Regions from separate parts of the Pseudomonas sp. WJP1 genome, predicted to be linked through region 3. Evidence: predicted binding sites of a transcription regulator. Region 3 holds the regulator's gene; each other region holds the start of a gene.

Region 1 (6,474 bases), 1.9 Mb from region 3:
TGAGCAACTGTGCGGCTGTCTTCATGTCCGTCTCCTGATGTGAATGGCGTACAACGTCAGGCCACCCCGACTTCCACCAGCCCTTCGTTCAACCGCACCGGCCAGACCCGCAAGCGCTGTTGCGGGTACTCCAGGCAACTGCCGTCTTCAAGACGAAAATGCTGCTTGTAAATGGGTGAGGCAACGACCAGGTCGCCCTTGATGCTGCCGACCAGTCCGCGGCCGATGACATTGGCCCCCGATTGCGGGTCGTGGTTGTCAATGGCATAGAGATTCTTGCCCTGCATGCCCGGCAGGTAGAACAGCGCCACCTGGGCACCGTCCAGCCACACCACCACACCGGAGTCATTCACCAGGTCCTGCTGGCTGCACACCGATTGCCAGACGACAGACGCACGGGCTTCAACGCGTTGGGTATTGGACGGGTTCATCAGACACTCTCCTCGGTAACAGGGATCAGGTTGAGTTCAGCCGCCATGATCGGCCGGCGTTGACCACGCTCCTGGACAAAGTGGATGTCCGGATCCGGGCGTTTATCGTTGACAAAGGTCCGGAAGCGCTTGAGTTTTTCCGGGTCCTTGAGGGCGTTGGCCCACTCGCATTCGTAGCGATTGACCACCAGCTGCATCTGCGACTCGAGCTCGGCACCCAGGCCCAGACTGTCGTGGATGATCACGTCCTTGAGGTAGTCCAGGCCGCCTTCCAGGCTTTCGCGCCAGACCGAGGTGCGCTGCAATTTGTCGGCGGTGCGGATGTAGAACATCAGGAAGCGGTCGATGTAGCGGATCAGGGTCGCGTCATCGAGGTCGGTGGCGAACAGCTCGGCATGGCGCGGGCGCATGCCGCCGTTGCCGGCGATGTAGAGGTTCCAGCCCTTCTCGGTGGCGATCACGCCGACGTCCTTGCTTTGCGCCTCGGCGCATTCACGTGTGCAACCGGACACCGCGAACTTGAGCTTGTGCGGCGAACGCAGGCCCTTGTAGCGATCTTCGATGGTCAGGGCCATTTGCACGCTGTCCTGCACCCCATAGCGGCACCAGGTGCTGCCGACGCAAGACTTCACCGTGCGGGTCGATTTGCCGTAGGCGTGGCCGGTTTCGAAGCCGGCTTCAATCAGCTCGCTCCAGATGTCCGGCAACTGATGCAACTGCGCGCCGAACAGGTCGATGCGCTGGCCGCCGGTGATTTTGGTGTAGAGGTCGTATTTCTTCGCTACCACGCCAATGGCAATCAGCTTGTCAGCGGTGATCTCGCCACCGGGGATGCGCGGCACGACGGAATAGGTGCCGTTTTTCTGCATGTTGGCCATGAAGGTGTCGTTGGTGTCCTGCAGCGGCACCAGCGACGGATCCATGATCGGCTGGTTCCAGCACGACGCCAGGATCGAGCCCACCGCCGGCTTGCACACATCGCAACCGGTGTGGCCACGGCCATGCTTGGCCAGCAGTTCCTCGAAGGTGATCACCCCTTCTACCCGCACCAGCGCATACAGTTCCTGGCGGGTGTAGGCAAAGTGTTCGCACAGGCTCTTGTCGACGCTGACCCCACGGGCAATCAATTCATGTTCGAAGACTTGCTTGAGCAACCCGGCGCAACCACCGCAACCGGTGCAGGCCTTGGTCTGCGATTTAAGCAGGCCGAGGTCGCTGCAACCGCCGTCGATGGCCGAGCAGATGGCGCCCTTGGTCACGTTGTGGCACGAGCAGACCGTGGCCGTTTCCGGCAAGGCGCCAGGGCCGAGGGTCGGCGCGCCTTCGGACGACGGCAGGATCAGCGCGGCCGGTTCGGCCGGCAAGGCGATCGCGTTCTGCATGTATTGCAGCAGCGTGTCGTAATAGCTGTTGTCGCCGATCAGCACGGCACCGAGCACGTGTTTGCCGCTGGCATCCACCACCAGGCGGCGGTAGCTGGCCGTCGTTTCGTCGATGAACTGATAGCTGCGCGCACCCGGCGTGTTGGCGTGGGCATCGCCGATGGAGCCAACGTCGACGCCCAGCAGCTTGAGCTTGGTCGACATGTCGGCGCCCTGGAACGGCTCGGCGGCGTCGTCACACAGGCGTGCTGCGACACTGCGGGCCATCTGGTAGCCCGGCGCGACCAGGCCGAACAGGCTGCCATTCCAGGAAGCACATTCACCGATGGCGTAGATGTTCGGGTCACAGCTCACGCAGGTGTCGTCGATCACCACGCCACCGCGCGGGCCGATCTCCAGCGCGCATTGCCGGGCCAGCGCGTCCTGGGCACGGATACCGGCGGAGAACACGATCAGGTCAGTCTCGAGGAACTCGTCGTTGGCGAAATTCATCCGGTAGCGGTATTGCTCGCCGGCGCTGATCGACTGCGTAGCGCGGGACAGGTGCACACCGACGCCGAGGCGCTCGATCTGCGCCTTGAGCGCCAGCCCACCCAGGTCATCCAGCTGCACCGGCATCAGCCGCGGGGCGAATTCCACCACGTGCGCTTCGAGCCCCAGGCTTTTCAGGGCGTTGGCGGCTTCAAGGCCCAGCAGGCCACCGCCGACCACCACCCCGCGCCGGGCATTGGCCGCCGCGGCACGAATGGCATCGAGGTCTTCCAGGGTGCGATAGACCAGGCGCGAATCGCCTTCGGCGCCTTCGATCGGCGGCACGAACGGATAAGAACCGGTGGCCAGGACCAGCTTGTCGTAGGCAACGCAGCCTTGTGCGGTAATCACCTGGCGCCGGGCGCGGTCGATTTCCAGCACCGGCACACCCAAGTGCAAGGTGACGCCGGGCGTCTCGTACAGCGCCGCGTCACTGAGTGCCAGCGACTCGGCGTCGCGACCGGAGAAGTATTCGGACAGATGCACGCGGTCGTAGGCACGCATCGGTTCTTCGCTGAAGACGTGCAGCCGATAGCGGTCAAGCGCGCCGCGCTCGATCAACTGCTCGACACAATGATGTCCGACCATGCCATTGCCGATCACGATCAGCGTTTGCAGCTTGTTCAAACTGGCTACATTGGAATTCATATACGACACCTGCCCTAAGCCCATCACGGTGAAAAAAAGCAAAAAAAAACGCCTGAAACCTTGCGGTTCCAGGCGTCTTTGCCTGTTCTTTTGCGGTGTTGAAAACCAGACGGCCATGCCTGATCCACCGATATTGCCCACGACCTGTGCGGCCAGTCGATCGTCGTTGACCGAGAGGGCTGCCCATCTTTTTCGGATGGGCTTGAGGGGGTTAATGCAGTGTTTGTGCCAGTCGCTGTTGAGGTGTGTTGTTTTCTGGAATGCATGGCGTACATGGCGCGCTGGAAAACCTTTGAAAACCCTATTCCAGAGGCGTTCCCGCACGGAGCAAGCTGGATCTCCAGGGTGGTAAAAACCCCGCGTGGCATCGGCAAATCTGCTCGCAGAACGACGCGATTGACGAGGTGAGCCGCTTCCGACTGGTGCACCTTGGTATTCACCGCGCTTTATAAAAGTGCATGGACAGGTGTTGGCAATTGACATTCAACTGTGAAATTAATCTTTCAACTCTGAAAGAAAACCCTGTCTATTTCTCAATTTCGAATAGTTTCAATTCACAAAAAAGCTATAACTAATTGTTTATTATAGTTTTTTTGATTTTTTTCCTGCCAGTAACCCTCTCTTTAACTCTTGGCATACGCATTGCTCCGGCCCCTCTCACATTCCATCGGCCCACAAGCTGATCGATGCATGAGACCTGTCCATCTACCCGGAGACGAAACAATGAACCTTCCCCTGAACCTCTCGCGCAGAGATGTGCTGGTCACCGCGGGTGTCGGACTGGCAGCCGCCGCAAGCCCCCTTTTCGCACAGTCATCGGTCGGTAGCGCCACGGGAGGGATATTCCTTCCAGACTCGATTGCCGGAACACCGCTGACGCCGGAAGGTGTACGCCAGAAAGCGTTTGCCATGCCCCTTCACGCCCCCGCCTATGCCCAACCTCCAAGCGCCTTCCTCGACCGCCCCTCGCTCACCATCAGTTATCGAACGGATATGGAACTGGCGCGAGCGCTCGTGCCAGAACCGCTGGTGGTCAAGGACCCCATCGTCAGTCTCTCGTTCCTGTCCATGGTCGCCCCGGGGATAGGTGACTATTACGAGTTCGCCCAGAGCATCTCCTGTTTCCTGGGGGATGAAGCCGTGAGCTTTCGTCCGCTGATGGTCGCGGAGAATGTCACCGCCATCATGCTGGGCCGGGAGGTCTGGGGATTGCCGAAGAAATTCGGTCACCCGCGGGTTGGGCAAAACAACGAATCGTATGTCGGAACGCTCGAATACGATGGCGCAGTGGTTGCCCGGGCGAGCATGGCCTACAAGTTCAAGAAGGTTGATCTGGCCGAGGCGACCAAAGCAATGCGGGTCCCCGGCGTCGTACTCAAAATCATTCCTGACGTCGACGGCAAGACGCCACGAATCGCCGAGCTGGTCAGGTTCGAGTATTCGACTGTCGATCTCAAGGAGGCCTGGACGGGTGCCGCGAGCCTGGACCTGTTCAATCACGAAGCGGTGCCGATTGCAGCGCTGCCGATCAGAGAGATCGTCTCCGTGCGTCACACGCTGGGTAACTACCTGCTGGAGCCGGGCAAGGTTGTTCACGACTACCTGAAGCGAACCTGATCAGGCGTATCACATTGAAACCGGCCATGAGAGAGCAACTGCTTTCTCCTGGCCGTCAATGAAGTTGTCTAGGGGGTCGAGCAATCAGGGATGCCGGCAGGCCCCGTGTCGACGGTGATCATTGACTGTCCCTCCTCCAGAACACGGTCACAGACCTGAACAGGCATGGCCGCCGTCCACGGTGATCTCTGTCCCGGTCATGCCCTTGCCTGCCGCTGAAGCCAGCAACAAAAGCGCGCCGTCCAGGTCTTCACACTGACAAAAAGCGCGCGAAGGAATACGCGCACGAAGCCGCTCGCCCGCCTCGCTGCTCAAGAACGCCTGATTGATTTCAGTCGCCACATAGCCCGGTGCGAGCGAGTTGACCCGAATGCCGTGACGCGCGAGTTCAAGCGCCATTGATCGAGTCAGGTGACTCAAGCCAGCCTTGGCGGCGCAGTAGGGACCCACCCCGCCCCCGACCCTGCTGGCCAGGATGGAGGTGATATTGATCAGGCTGCCCTTTCTGCCCGCGGCGACCATGCGCCTCGCGGCCTCTTGGGCGACCATCCAGGCACCTTTGAGGTTGGTGTCGAGGATGGCCTGCCAGTCGGCATCGGTGTATTCGAGGACACGCTTGGTGTCGCTGATTCCCGCGTTGTTGACGACCACATCCAGCCCGTCCCAGTCACCCTCGATCGCATCCAGGCACTGGATGACCGACTCACGCGAGGTGACGTCCAGTTCGTAGGCGCGCGCCTGGTGGCCCTCGAAATGCATATCGCGGACCAATTCTTCAAGTCGATCGACACGTCGTGCCGCCACCGCCACTACGGCTCCGGCGGCCGCCAGGGTCTTGGCGAAATGCCGGCCCAGCCCGCTGGAAGCCCCGGTCACGAGGACTACTTGCCCACTCAGGTCGAACAGTTGCGAGGGATTACGGTTCATAGGGTTGCTCCTTGCACGCCACGCGCCAGGATTTTCTTCGCCAGACTCATGCGATGCACCTCGTTGGGACCGTCGTAGATGCGGAACCCGCGAGCGTCGCGGAATATCCGGTCGACGATGGTTTCGCCGGTCACGCCCTGGCCGCCCAGCACCTGGACGCTACGATCGATCACCCGCCAGATCCCTTCGGAGCTGATGACCTTGGTCATGCTCGATTCAAAGTTGCCACGCTCGCCCTGGTCCAGTACCCAGGCGCAATGCCACACGGCCAGGCGAGTGGTCAGCAGGTCCATTTCATTATCGGCCAGCATGAAACCGACCCCCTGGTGTTCACCCAGCACTTTGCCGAATGATTGCCGACGCCGGGCGTACGTGCAGGCCACGTCGTGGGCGCGTCGCGCTTGACCTAACCAACGCATGCAGTGGGTCAGGCGTGCCGGCGCCAGGCGCACCTGGGCGTAACGAAAGCCCTTGCCGATTTCGCCCAGAACGTCGCTGGCGGGTATCCGCAGGTTGTCGAAACGCAACACGGCGTGACCGCCGGTGAAGCAGCTATCGAGCGAGTCCATCATGCGCTCGAGGATGAATCCTGGTCGGTCGGTATCGGTCAGGAACATGGTGGCGCTGCCGTCTTCCATCCGCGCCATGATGATGGCGAAACTGGCGCCTTCGGCACCGGTGATCAACCATTTGCGCCCATTGATGATGTAGTCGTCACCGTCGCGCACCGCCGTCGTCGTGAGCATGGACGGATCAGAACCGGCACCGGGTCCCGGCTCGGTCATCGCGAAGCAGGAGCGAATATGCCCCTGGACCATCGGCAGCAGCCAGCGCTGTTTCTGCGCCTCACTCGCCACCACTTCCATCAAGTGAATATTGCCTTCGTCCGGTGCGTGGATGTTCAGCGCGGTGGGACCCAGCGGCGAGTAAGCGGCCTC
Region 2 (6,474 bases), 2.3 Mb from region 3:
GGTCTGGGCATCATGGGCTTCCAGGACGCGCTGTACCTGCAGCACATCCCTTACGGTTCCGACGCAGCCGTCGAGTTCGCCGACAAGTCCATGGAAGCGGTCAGCTACTACGCGATCCAGGCTTCCTGCGACCTGGCTGACGAGCGTGGCGCCTACGAGACGTTCCAGGGTTCGCTGTGGTCCAAGGGCATCCTGCCGCTGGATTCGCAACAGATCCTGATCGAAGCCCGTGGCCAGAAGTACATCGATGTCGACCTGAACGAAACCCTGGATTGGGCACCGGTTCGCGCCCGTGTACAGAAAGGCATTCGTAACTCGAACATCATGGCCATCGCACCGACCGCGACCATCGCCAACATCACTGGCGTATCGCAGTCGATCGAACCGACCTACCAGAACCTGTATGTGAAATCGAACCTGTCGGGCGAATTCACCGTGATCAACCCGTACCTGGTTCGCGACCTGAAGGCTCGCGGCCTGTGGGACTCGGTCATGATCAACGACTTGAAGTACTACGACGGTTCGGTGCAGCAGATCGAGCGCATCCCGCAAGAACTCAAGGAGCTCTATGCAACCGCGTTCGAAGTGGACACCAAGTGGATCGTCGACGCGGCCAGCCGTCGTCAGAAGTGGATCGACCAGGCTCAGTCGCTGAACCTGTACATCGCTGGCGCTTCGGGCAAGAAGCTGGACGTGACCTACCGCATGGCCTGGTACCGTGGTCTGAAAACCACTTACTACCTCCGTGCCCTGGCCGCGACCAGCACCGAGAAGTCGACCATCAACACCGGTAAGCTCAACGCTGTTTCCAGCGGCGGCAACCACGGTGACGACTCAGTCCTGGCAGCGCCAGCCGGCCCTGCTCCAGTACCGAAGGCCTGCGCCATCGACGAGCCGGATTGCGAAGCTTGCCAATAAGCTGAGCCGGTAACATAAAGACCCCCGACGGGCCCCTGGCTTGTCGGGGGTTTTCTTTTGTCCATGAAAAAGATCGCAGCCTCGCTTCGCTCGGCAGCTCCTACAGGGATCGTATTTCAATGTAGGAGCTGCCGAGCGAAGCGAGGCTGCGATCTATTGATCAAAAAAAAAACCCCTCTTGCGAGGGGTTCCTTGTGCAGCGCTTTGAGCTGACCCGCATCAGGCCATTTGAATGATGGTCTGCATGATGGTGCTCTGGGTAGAGATCGTCTTGGCGTTCGCCTGGTAATTGCTCTGCGCCTTGATCAGGTCGACCAGTTCATTGGTCACGTTGACGTTGGACTCTTCCAGGGAGTTGGAGCGGATCGTACCCAGCGAGCCGGTTTCCGGCGCATCGTAGCCCGGGATGCCCGAGGCGTAGGTTTCCTTCCAGCTGGTACCACCGACGGGCTGCAGGCCTTGTTCGTTGGTGAAACTGGCCAACGCCAGCTGGCCAATCGGTTTGGTCTGGTAGTTGCTGAAGTTGGCCAACAGCACACCGCTGCCGTCGATGGTCAGGTTGGTGATCTGACCCGTGGCATAGCCGTTCTGCACGGGAATGGAGCGTGCGGTGTCAGCGTTGAACTGAGTCGTGTTACCCATGGCAATCGTCAGGCCGGCCGGATCGGCGGCTGCACCATTGGCCGTCCAGACGCCATCCTTGACCGAGCCCGGAGTCCAGTTGGTGATTTTAAGATCGTTACTGATCACCGGAGCCGGCGTTGGAACGGTCGGAGGCACGGTGGGTGGAACCGGCGTGCTGACCGACACCAGCTTGCCCGATGTGTCGAAGGTCATGGTCGAAGCGATTGGCGGTGTCGCCGCATCCGTCGGGTCGCTGCCGTCCGGATTGCGATCGTCGATCAGGGTATAGGTATCCCAGGTGTTGGGCCCAGTCTTGACCATGTATTGATCCATGGTGTGCTGGTTGCCCTGGGTGTCGAACACCGGAGTACTGAACTGCTTGCTGAAGGTTTCCGACTTGCTTGGGTCGAACTTGTTGGTCGCCACCGTCTGATCGATCACGGCAGACGTAGAGTTCAGGTTGATCGTCGACGACACCGTGGTAGTGGATTTCGGCGCCAGGTTGGAGGTGTCGATGCGCAGGTCGGTCAATACGCCGTTGAGAATCTTGCCATTGGCATCCACGCCGTAACCCTGCAGGCGCGAGGTACCATCAGTGTTGGTGACGTAGCCTTCCTTGTCGACCTTGAACGTACCGGCACGGGTGTAGGACAGCGAGCCGCTGTTGTTCAGTACGAAGAAGCCTGAGCCATTGATGCCCATGTCCAGCACGTTACCGGTGGAGGTGATATCACCCTGGGTAAATTGCTGGGAAACGTTGGCCAGGCGCACGCCGCTGCCGGTGACCTTGCTGCCCGTACCCAGTCTGGTCGCCGAGTACACGTCTTCGAATTCTGCGCGGGACGATTTGAAGCCGGTGGTTGCCACGTTGGCGATGTTGTTACCGGTGACGTCCAGTTGTTTGTTGGCAGCATAGAGACCGCTAAGGCCGATGTTGAAAGACATATTCCACTCCTTTTGTGCCGCGTTAGTCGGCTCTATATACCAATGGTTTGCACTTTGGACAGGGCGACACTGCCGAGCCCGGCCAGGTTGAGCATCAACTCGCCGCCGGTCTGGCTAATGGTCACGCTGTTGACCGTTGCCGGCAGATTGGTGACCAGTGCCACGCCCTTGTCATCGATGGTGGTGTTCGCCGCAAAGGTATAAGTACCCGAATCAACGACCTTGCCGGCATCGTCCTTGCCATCCCAGGTGAAGCTGCCGGTGCCGGCTTTCTGATCGTCCAGGGTGATGGTGCGGACGGTCTTGCCATCCTTGTCGGTGATTTTCACCGCCACTTCAGCCACCGATTGCGGTATGACAACCGCACCGGTCATGCCCTTCGTGGTGTCGACCACAGCCTTGTCGCCCGGCGCGATGACTGAACGCCCCACCAGCGCCGAAGCCTGCAACGCCTGGGACGAGTTGTAGTTGCCGGCGATGCCGGACACGGTATCGTTGAGCGTGGTGATGCCTTCCAGGCTGCTGAACTGCGCCAGCTGTGCCACGAACTCGCCGTTGCCCTGAGGCTCCAGCGGGTTCTGGTTTTTCAGCTGGGTCACCAGCAATTGCAGGAACGCGTCCTTGCCCAGGGCCTTTTTGCCCGTGGCACTGCTGGCCGCCGACGTCAGGCTATCGGCATTGGTATTGGTCTTGATCGACGAGTTGGCCAGGATGTCGTTGAGGCTCAGACCACTGGTGGTATCGGTAACACTCATCTGAGTCGCCCCTTATCACTGACCGAGGGTCAGGACCTTCTGCATCATGGTTTTGGCGGTATTCATCATTTCGGCGTTGGTCTGGAACGAACGGCTCGCGGAAATCATGTCAGCCATTTCTTCCACGACATTAACGTTCGGGTAGTAGACATAGCCCTTGGCATCGGCGGCCGGATGGTTCGGCTCGTAGCGTGCCTCAAGGTTGCTTTGGTCTTCGACCACGCCCAGTACCTGTACGCCTTGACCGGCCGCGTCCTGGTTCTGGAACAGCGAGTCGCCGCCACCGCCTTGAGCGCCCTGGAACATGGTGGCGAACACCGGGTGACGCGCACGGTAGGTCTGGTCGATGCTCGACGAGACCGTCTCGGCGTTGGCGATGTTCGAGGCCACGGTGTTCAAGCGTGTGGTCTGGGCACTCATGCCGCTACCGGCAATGTTGAAAACACTGGATAGAGACATGACTTACTCTCCGCGCAAGGCTGATACCAGCCCTTTGAATTTGCTGTTGAGCAGGGTGAAGCTGGCCTGGAAGTTGACCGAGTTTTCCGCGTAGTTCGACTGCTCCAGCTGGGCGTCCACGGTGTTCTGGTCGATCGACGGCTGCATCGGCGTGCGGTACATCAGCGACTCGTCGCCATTGCCCAAGCCCTGGGCTTCGATATGACGGCTGTTGGTCATGTTCAAGGCGAAGGTGCCATTTTTGGCCTTGTCGTTCTGCGCCTCGAGCACCTTCGAGAACTCCAGGTCCCGCGCCTTGTAGTTCGGGGTGTCGGCGTTGGCAATGTTGTTGGCCAGGACTTCGGCACGCTGGGCGCGGAAGCCCAATGCCTTTTCGTGAATACCGAGCGCTTTATCGAAGCTGATGCTCATGGCGGGAAACCTTCGGCTGACCTGATTTTTCGTACGATGGATATAGCAAGCGTCATGCCAATTCAGAAATCCCCATAAACCGGGGCTTTGCGGGCACCGGCCCAGGAGGCAACGACAGAAAAGCGGCAACCGGTTTCCGCTGGATGCCGCTTTTCTGCCGCTTGTCTCGTTCGAAAGGACACCGCATTACCCTGTGGGAGCGAGCCTGCTCGCGATGGCGTCATGTCAGTCGACATCTATGCAATCTGTCACACCGCAATCGCGAGCAGGCTCGCTCCCACAGGGTCATGCGGCGACTGTGAAAAATCAGCAGCCATAAAAAACGGGAGCCCTTGGGGGCTCCCGTTTTGATGACACCGACAAAATCACTTCGCCTGGTAAATAATCCCCGGGCTGCACTGGACCATCTGGTAATGATCCGGCAATCCGTTCAGCGCTTCGGAAGCACCGAGAAACAGATAGCCACCCGGTTTCAACGTGCTGTGAATGCGCAACAGGATGTCCTTCTTCACTTCGGCGGAGAAGTAGATCAGCACATTGCGACAGAACACGATGTCGAACTTGCCAAGGCTCGCGTAGCTGTCCAACAGGTTGAACGAGCGAAACTCGACCCGGCTCTTGATCGGCGCCTTGATGGCCCAGCGCCCCGGCCCCTTGGGGTCGAAATAACGCTGCAGCCGCTCAGGTGACAGGCCGCGGCCGATGGCCAGGCTGTCGTACTCGCCGGTCTTGCAGTTGTTCAGCATGGTGCCGGACAGGTCGGTGGCCACAATCTGCACGCCCATCCTCAATTGCCCGGGATTGAACCGCTCGAACTCGTCGATGGACATCGACAGCGAATACGGTTCCTGACCCGACGAGCACGCCGCCGACCAGATCCGCAGGCGCTGGCCGGGACTGGCCTTGATCGCTTCGGGCAACACCTTGTTCTTCAAGACTTCAAACGGATAGGTATCACGAAACCATAGGGTTTCGTTGGTCGTCATCGCATCCACCACCATCTCGCGCAACCCGCTGCGCGGCTGGGTCTGAATGCGCTGGACCAGCTCACCCAGGGACTTGATGCCTTGCTGCTCCATCAGTTTGTTGAGACGGCTGGAGACCAGATACTGCTTGTTTTCACCGAGCAAAATGCCACAGGCTTTTTCCAGGAACACCCGGAACTGTTCGAAATCCAAATTACCCGTAGACAATGCTGCCGCCTCTAAAATCGTGTTGACTGCCGGGGGCCGGACGCCCCTAGCTGATGTCTGCTGCTCTGATCCGGTCGACTACCCGGGATGCCAGGTCATCAGGACGGAATTTGGCCAGGAAATCATCGGCACCGACCTTCCTGACCATCGCCTGATTGAACACACCTGACAACGAAGTATGCAGGATGATGTGAAGCTTTTGCATTCGGGGGTCGTTGCGGATCTCGGCCGTGAGGGTGTATCCGTCCATTTCCGGCATCTCGATGTCGGAAATCATCATCAGGAACTCCTCCTCCGGCTTCTTGCCCTCGTCGACCAGCTTGCGCAGGTAATCCAGCGCTTGCCGACCGTCGTTCAACGCCACCACTTCAACACCGACCGTTTGCAGGCACCGGGTGACCTGCTTGCGCGCCACCGACGAGTCATCGACCGTCAGCACCCGCAAGGAGAGCGCCTTGTGCTGGGTTTCGACATCCACCACGCCAGCGGAAATCGCTTCCGGGGTGGGGGCCACTTCCGCCAGCACCTTCTCGACGTCGATGATTTCCACCAACTGGTTGTCGACCCGCGTCACAGCCGTCAGGTAGTGATCACGTCCCGTGCCCTTGGGTGGCGGATGAATCTCCTCCCAGTTCATGTTGACGATGCGCTCCACCGAGCGCACCAGGAATCCCTGGGTCTTGGTGTTGTACTCCGTGATGATCACGAAGGGGTTGTTCTTGTCCTTCAAGCCACCGGAGCCGGTCGCCATCGCCAGATCAAGGATCGGAATGGTCGCCCCCCGAATATTCGCCACGCCACACACGACAGGACTGGACTTGGGCATCAGCGTCAGTTTGGGGCATTGCAGCACCTCCCGCACCTTGAACACGTTGATCCCATACAGCTGCTGGCCGTCGAGACGGAACAACAGCAACTCGAGGCGATTCTGCCCCACCAGTTGCGTGCGCTGGTTTACCGAATCCATTACACCAGCCATGCCTGACTCCTACGCCAACGCTAAGTGTTGTTGCGACGCGCCTTCATCACTAAACGGCACGGCGCTTGCTTTTTATCTGTCATGAACACACAACCGACATTAATCCGACGCTTGACCACCCGCTGCCGCCAATGGCTGGGAGTGTTGTCGGCTGTTTGCCTGTTCAACGCTGGCAGCCCTGCCCTTGCTG
Region 3 (6,474 bases):
GCGCCCGCGCATCGATATGGTGATCCAGCCGAAAAAGAAAACCGACGAGCAAAAGGCCCCGTAATGGCAACTCTGAAAGCCCAGCACCTGGCCAAGAGCTATAAGAGCCGCCAGGTCGTGCGTGACGTCAGCCTGTCCATCGACAGCGGCCAGATCGTCGGCCTGCTCGGCCCCAACGGCGCCGGCAAGACCACCTGCTTCTACATGATCGTCGGCCTGGTACAGGCCGATCAGGGCCGCGTACTGATCGATGACCTCGATGTCAGCCACCAGCCGATGCACGGTCGCGCCAAGGCGGGTATCGGCTATCTGCCGCAAGAAGCATCGATCTTCCGCAAACTCTCGGTGGCCGACAACATCATGGCCATCCTCGAGACCCGCAAGGAGCTCGACAAGGCCGGTCGTCGCAAGGAACTGGAAAGCCTGCTGCAGGAGTTCCACATCAGCCACATCCGCGACAATCTCGGCATGAGCCTGTCCGGTGGTGAGCGCCGCCGTGTGGAAATCGCCCGGGCACTGGCCACCAACCCGAAATTCATCCTGCTCGACGAACCGTTCGCCGGCGTGGACCCGATCTCGGTAGGCGACATCAAGCAGATCATCCACCACCTCAAGGCGAAGGGGATCGGCGTGCTGATCACCGACCACAACGTCCGTGAAACCCTGGATATCTGCGAAACCGCCTATATTGTCAACGATGGCCAACTGATCGCCGAAGGCGACGCTGAAACCATCCTGGCCAACGACCTGGTGAAGGAAGTGTACCTGGGGCATGAATTCCGCCTGTAAGCATCGCGGTGTCCGGCGGGTCGGCCGAGCGCTTGCCGCAATAAAAAATCAATCTTTTTTTATTGTTACAGCGCTCTAGGCAAACGCCGCAGTTTCGGGCATATAATTTGCTTAAGTTTGGCGCTCCGGCGCCCTGTAGTGGATGGCGCATGTGCGCCGGCGAATAAGGTGTTAAGCCCCTGCCATGAAACCATCGCTAGTCTTGAGAATGGGCCAGCAGCTGACGATGACACCGCAGCTGCAACAGGCCATCCGCCTGCTCCAATTGTCGACCCTGGACCTGCAACAGGAAATCCAGGAGGCCCTGGAGTCCAATCCGATGCTCGAGCGCCAGGAAGAAGGCGACGACTTCGACAATTCCGACCCACTGGCCGACAACGCCGAACACAAGCCCAGTACCGACATCCAGGAACCCTCTTACCAGGAAAGCGCCCCGACCGTCGATAACATCGAGGAAGGCGACTGGAACGAGCGCATCCCCAACGAATTACCTGTCGACACCGCCTGGGAAGACGTCTACCAGACCAGCGCCAGCAGCCTGCCGAGCAACGATGACGACGAGTGGGATTTCACCACCCGCACATCGGCCGGCGAGAGCCTGCAAAGCCACCTGTTGTGGCAATTGAACCTGGCACCGATGTCCGACACCGATCGCCTGATCGCCGTGACCCTGATCGACTGCATCAACAACCAGGGTTATCTGGACGAGACGCTGGAGGAAATCCTCGAAGCCTTCGATCCGGAACTGGACATCGAACTGGACGAAATCGAAGCCGTCCTGCACCGCATCCAGCAATTCGAACCTGCCGGTATCGGTGCGCGCAACCTGGGCGAATGCCTGCTGCTGCAATTGCGCCAGCTACCCGCCAAGACACCTTGGCTGGCCGAAGCCAAGCGCCTGGTCACCGACTACATCGACTTGCTCGGCAGCCGCGACTACAGCCAGCTGATGCGCCGCATGAAGCTCAAGGAAGATGAACTGCGCCAGGTCATCGAACTGGTCCAGAGCCTCAACCCGCGCCCGGGCTCGCAAATCGAGTCGACCGAAGCCGAATACGTGGTTCCCGACGTGATCGTGCGCAAGGACAACGAACGCTGGCTGGTGGAGCTCAACCAGGAGTCGGTGCCTCGCCTGCGGGTCAACGCCCAGTATGCCGGGTTCGTTCGCCGTGCCGACACCAGCGCCGACAACACCTTCATGCGCAATCAGCTGCAGGAAGCCCGCTGGTTCATCAAGAGCCTGCAAAGCCGCAACGAAACCCTGATGAAAGTGGCCACGCAGATCGTCGAGCATCAGCGCGGCTTCCTGGAGTACGGCGACGAGGCCATGAAACCATTGGTCCTGCATGACATCGCCGAAGCAGTCGGCATGCACGAGTCGACGATTTCACGGGTCACCACGCAGAAATTCATGCATACCCCTCGGGGCATCTATGAACTGAAATACTTTTTCTCCAGCCACGTCAGCACCTCCGAAGGCGGAGAATGCTCGTCCACGGCGATTCGCGCGATCATCAAAAAACTGGTAGCTGCGGAAAATCAGAAAAAGCCGTTGAGTGACAGCAAGATCGCTGGTTTACTGGAGGCACAAGGCATTCAGGTGGCCCGCCGCACCGTCGCCAAGTATCGCGAATCCCTGGGGATCGCGCCTTCGAGCGAACGCAAGCGGTTGATGTAGGGCCACGCCACAGCGTTCCAGTGGCAGATCATCTGGATCTGCCGCTTTATGCACTGGCAACGAAGGAGAAGCTGTATGCAAGTCAACATCAGTGGACACCAACTGGAAGTGACCGAACCTCTTCGCTCCTACATCGGCGAAAAACTCGAACGATTGGAGCGACATTTCGACAAGATCACTAACGTGCAGGTCACGATGACGGTCGAAAAGCTGAAGCAGAAAATCGAAGCCACGCTGCATATTCCCGGCAATGAAGTGGTCGCCAACGCGGAACATACCGACATGTACGCGGCGATCGACGCATTGACCGACAAGCTGGATAAACAACTCAAAAAGCATAAGGAAAAGACCCAGAGCCTCCTCCAGGGCGCTACGGGTCGTTAACACTCCCAACCCATGATCCGACTTGAAAGCATCCTGACCCCCGGCCGTTCCCTGGTGAACGTGCCGGGCGGCAGTAAAAAGAAAGCCCTCGAGCAAATTGCCAACCTTATCCATCGCGAAGTGCCGGATCTGGAGATGCAAGATGTCTTCGAGGCTTTGATTGCCCGCGAAAAACTAGGCTCGACCGGTTTTGGCAACGGCATCGCCATTCCCCACTGTCGACTGAAGGGCTGCAACGCACCCATCAGCGCCTTGATGCACCTGGATGCCCCCATCGATTTCGACGCCATCGACGGCGCCCCGGTTGACCTGCTGTTTGTGCTGCTGGTCCCGGAAGCCGCTACCGATGCGCACCTGGAGCTGTTACGCCAGATCGCCAGCATGCTCGACCGTAAGGAAGTGCGCGAAAAACTGCGTAGCGCCTCGAGCAATGAAGCCTTGTATCAGGTTGTCCTGAGCGAGCAAAACGGTCACTAATCATGCGCTTGATCATAGTCAGCGGTCGTTCCGGCTCAGGTAAAAGCACTGCCCTCGACGTCCTCGAGGACAACGGCTACTACTGCATTGACAACCTGCCTGCCGGTTTGCTGCCCGAACTGGCCGAGCGAGCGCTGATCCACACCGAGCTGGCACAACCGCTGGTTGCCGTATCCATCGATGCTCGCAACCTGCCGAGCCACCTGTCGCGGTTCCCCGAGTTGCTGGCCGAAGTTCGCAGTCGCCACATCCAGTGCGATGTCCTGTATCTGGATGCCGACGAGGAAACCCTGCTCAAACGTTTCTCGGAAACCCGTCGGCGGCACCCGCTGAGCAATGCCAACCGCTCACTGGCTGAAGCGATCAACGACGAGACCACCCTGCTTGGACCGATTGCCGACCTTGCCGATCTCAAGATCAACACCACCAGCCTGAATTTGTATCAACTGCGCGATACCCTCAAGCTGCGCCTGCTGAACCAGCCGGAACCCGGTACGGCATTCCTCGTGGAATCGTTCGGGTTCAAGCGCGGCATGCCGGTCGACGCCGACCTGGTATTCGACGTGCGCTGCCTGCCCAATCCTTACTGGAAGCCGGAACTGCGCGAGCAGTCAGGGCTCGACCAACCGGTGGCCGAATACCTGGCGGCGCAACCCGATGTCGAGGAAATGTTCCAGGACATTTCTACTTATTTACTCAAATGGCTGCCACGCTTTGCCGCCAGCAACCGTGCCTATGTCACCATTGCAATTGGCTGCACCGGCGGCCATCACCGCTCCGTCTACCTGACTGAACGTCTTGGCCAGGTCCTGCAGCAATCCCTGAAGAATGTCCAGGTTCGCCACCGCGACCTCAGCTAAAGGATTCACATCGCGATGCCTGCTCTGGAAATCGAAATCATCAACAAGCTGGGCCTGCATGCCCGCGCTTCGGCAAAATTCGTTGGGGTCGCCGGTCAATTCAAGGATTGCACGATCAGGGTGGGACGCACGCCAGAAACCACCGTCGATGGTAAAAGCATCATGGCGATGATGATGCTGGCCGCCGGCAAGGGCACCAGGATTCATCTGAGTACCGAAGGCGAGCAGGAACAGGAAGCGCTGGATGCGCTGGTGACGTTGATCAACAACTACTTCGACGAAGGCGAGTAAAGGTCAAAAGATCGTCCGCAGGCTCGGGCCTCATTCGGACGATCTTTTTCTCAGCCCAACGCCGTATCCATCACCATCATCAAACAAAACCCGATCAGCAACCCAAGGCTGGCCAGCTTGTCGTGACCATGCCGTCGCGACTCGGGAATGACTTCGTGGGTGACCACCAACAGCATCGCCCCCGCCGCCAGCGCCAAACCCAAAGGCAACAACAGTTCAGCCAGGCTCACCAGCCACGCGCACAACAGCGCGAACACCGGCTCAACCAACCCTGACGCTGCACCAATCAAAAAAGCCTTGAAACGCGACATCCCTGCCCCGGCCAGGACCAACGCGATCACCAACCCTTCCGGCACATCCTGCAAGGCAATGCCCATTGCCAGGCTGTCGGCATCAGGCATACCACCACCGGCCGACACGCCGACCGCCATGCCTTCAGGGATGTTATGGGCAATGATTGCAAACACGAACAGCCAGATCCGTGGCGGGATCACCGGATGCTCCACGGAGCCGATGAGCATTTCTGGTGAAGCTCCCGAGACCTTGCGATCCACCAGGAACAAAGCGAGCGCGCCGAGCATGATGCCGAAACAGATCAGGCTGCTGGCTGCCCACGGCGTCATGCCGAGGTTTTCTGCCGCGGCAATGCCCGGCACGATCAACGAAAACGCTGTCGCCGCGAGCATCACGCCAGCACCAAAGCCCAGCAGGGTATCGCTGAGTGCCAGGGGCATACGCCGGATCACCAGCACCGGTACGGCCCCGAGCGCGGTACCCAGGGCGCAGATCGCACCGCCCTGCAACGCCCGCGATAGCCGCGGCTCCAGATCCAGCCACGCCAGCCCGTGTGCAACCAGCAAGCTCGTGCCCGCCAGCAGTAGCAGCGATCCAAATGCGTAACGAAACATTCGTCCACTTCCGATCGCCAGTGTTTCAGTGCCCATAATCAGCCTTGGGTTGTTTTTATTGAACACTCAGGCCAGTGCAGCTTGATAGCGCGCAGCAACTTCTGGCCAATTGATCACGTTGTAGAACGCGCCGATGTATTCCGGACGGCGGTTCTGATAGCGCAGGTAGTAAGCGTGCTCCCACACATCCAGGCCGAGGATCGGCATATTGCCATTCATCAACGGACTGTCCTGGTTAGCACTGCTTTCCACCACCAGGGTCTTCTGCGGTGTAACGCTCAGCCAGGCCCAGCCACTGCCGAAACGGCTCAGCGCAGCCTTGGTGAAAGCCTCCTTGAAACTGTCGAAGCCACCCAGTTGCTCGTCGATGGCCCGGGCCAGCGTGCCTTCGGGCTTGCCGCCGCCGTGGGGCGCCATGACCTCCCAGAACAGTGAATGGTTGGCGTGGCCGCCACCCTGATTGATCACTGCCGCACGGAGCTTCTCAGGCAGTTGCTGTACGGCGGCCACCAGCCTTTCCACTGGCCACTCGGCGAACTCGGTGCCCTCGACAGCAGCGTTCAGGTTGTTGATATAGGTCTGATGGTGCTTGGTGTAGTGAATCTCCATGGTCTGCGCATCGATGTGCGGTTCCAGGGCGTCGTAGGCATACGGCAAGGTAGGCAGGGCAAAAGCCATGTTCAGTGGACTCCATGAGGGTGAGGCGAAGGGCGTTGCGAGGGTGAAGCAGCATCGATGTGCAGCAAACGATGGGTGCGTGGGTATTCACCGTGTTCGCTGATGAAATTCAGCAGCTCGACGTAGGTCTTGTTGCTCTGGCGCAGTGCGGCTTCGCGCAGGGCTGGCGTCAGTCGCGGGTCCTGCATGGCTTGCAATAGACGCTGGTGGATGGCGCACAGGTACTCGGCGCTCTCCTCCGGCTGATTCAGGCGCAGATGCAGGTCCGCCAGGTTGTGATGGGAAATCACGCAGGCCGCCACCGCTTCATCGGCATTTCCCCAGCGCTCGAAAAGCACCTGGGCCAGGGCCAATGCCTGCAAGTAAGCCTCGCGGGCATCAACCAGCTCACCCAACATGAAATAGCGAT

The links. Region 3 encodes sigma-54, which starts transcription at its own class of promoters, with help from an activator protein. Its sites were predicted from a motif close to ANTGGCATNNANNTTGCTNT; they were not measured.
Region 1: nirB (nitrite reductase large subunit NirB) is a predicted target of sigma-54. The motif match lies at 3,206-3,225, and genes of this name have one in related genera.
Region 2: flgB (flagellar basal body rod protein FlgB) is a predicted target of sigma-54. The motif match lies at 4,155-4,174, and genes of this name have one in related genera.

What each region holds. Positions count from the first base shown of each region.
Region 1 is NZ_CP110128.1:2,809,433-2,815,906, reverse strand. It holds gene OH720_RS12800 (CBS domain-containing protein) at 1-25, opposite strand, end outside; gene nirD (nitrite reductase small subunit NirD) at 57-431, opposite strand; gene nirB (nitrite reductase large subunit NirB) at 431-2,992, opposite strand; gene OH720_RS12785 (acetoacetate decarboxylase) at 3,716-4,609, shown strand; gene OH720_RS12780 (SDR family NAD(P)-dependent oxidoreductase) at 4,757-5,536, opposite strand; gene OH720_RS12775 (acyl-CoA dehydrogenase family protein) at 5,533-6,474, opposite strand, start outside.
Region 2 is NZ_CP110128.1:5,629,435-5,635,908, forward strand. It holds gene OH720_RS25240 (ribonucleoside-diphosphate reductase subunit alpha) at 1-918, shown strand, start outside; gene flgE (flagellar hook protein FlgE) at 1,138-2,487, opposite strand; gene flgD (flagellar hook assembly protein FlgD) at 2,520-3,242, opposite strand; gene flgC (flagellar basal body rod protein FlgC) at 3,258-3,701, opposite strand; gene flgB (flagellar basal body rod protein FlgB) at 3,705-4,112, opposite strand; gene cheR (protein-glutamate O-methyltransferase CheR) at 4,478-5,305, opposite strand; gene OH720_RS25270 (chemotaxis protein CheV) at 5,352-6,284, opposite strand; gene flgA (flagellar basal body P-ring formation chaperone FlgA) at 6,366-6,474, shown strand, end outside.
Region 3 is NZ_CP110128.1:886,323-892,796, reverse strand. It holds gene lptA (lipopolysaccharide transport periplasmic protein LptA) at 1-64, shown strand, start outside; gene lptB (LPS export ABC transporter ATP-binding protein) at 64-789, shown strand; gene OH720_RS03955 (RNA polymerase factor sigma-54) at 974-2,467, shown strand; gene hpf (ribosome hibernation-promoting factor, HPF/YfiA family) at 2,543-2,851, shown strand; gene ptsN (PTS IIA-like nitrogen regulatory protein PtsN) at 2,864-3,328, shown strand; gene rapZ (RNase adapter RapZ) at 3,331-4,188, shown strand; gene OH720_RS03935 (HPr family phosphocarrier protein) at 4,204-4,479, shown strand; gene OH720_RS03930 (ZIP family metal transporter) at 4,530-5,423, opposite strand; gene OH720_RS03925 (superoxide dismutase) at 5,454-6,065, opposite strand; gene OH720_RS03920 (hypothetical protein) at 6,068-6,474, opposite strand, start outside.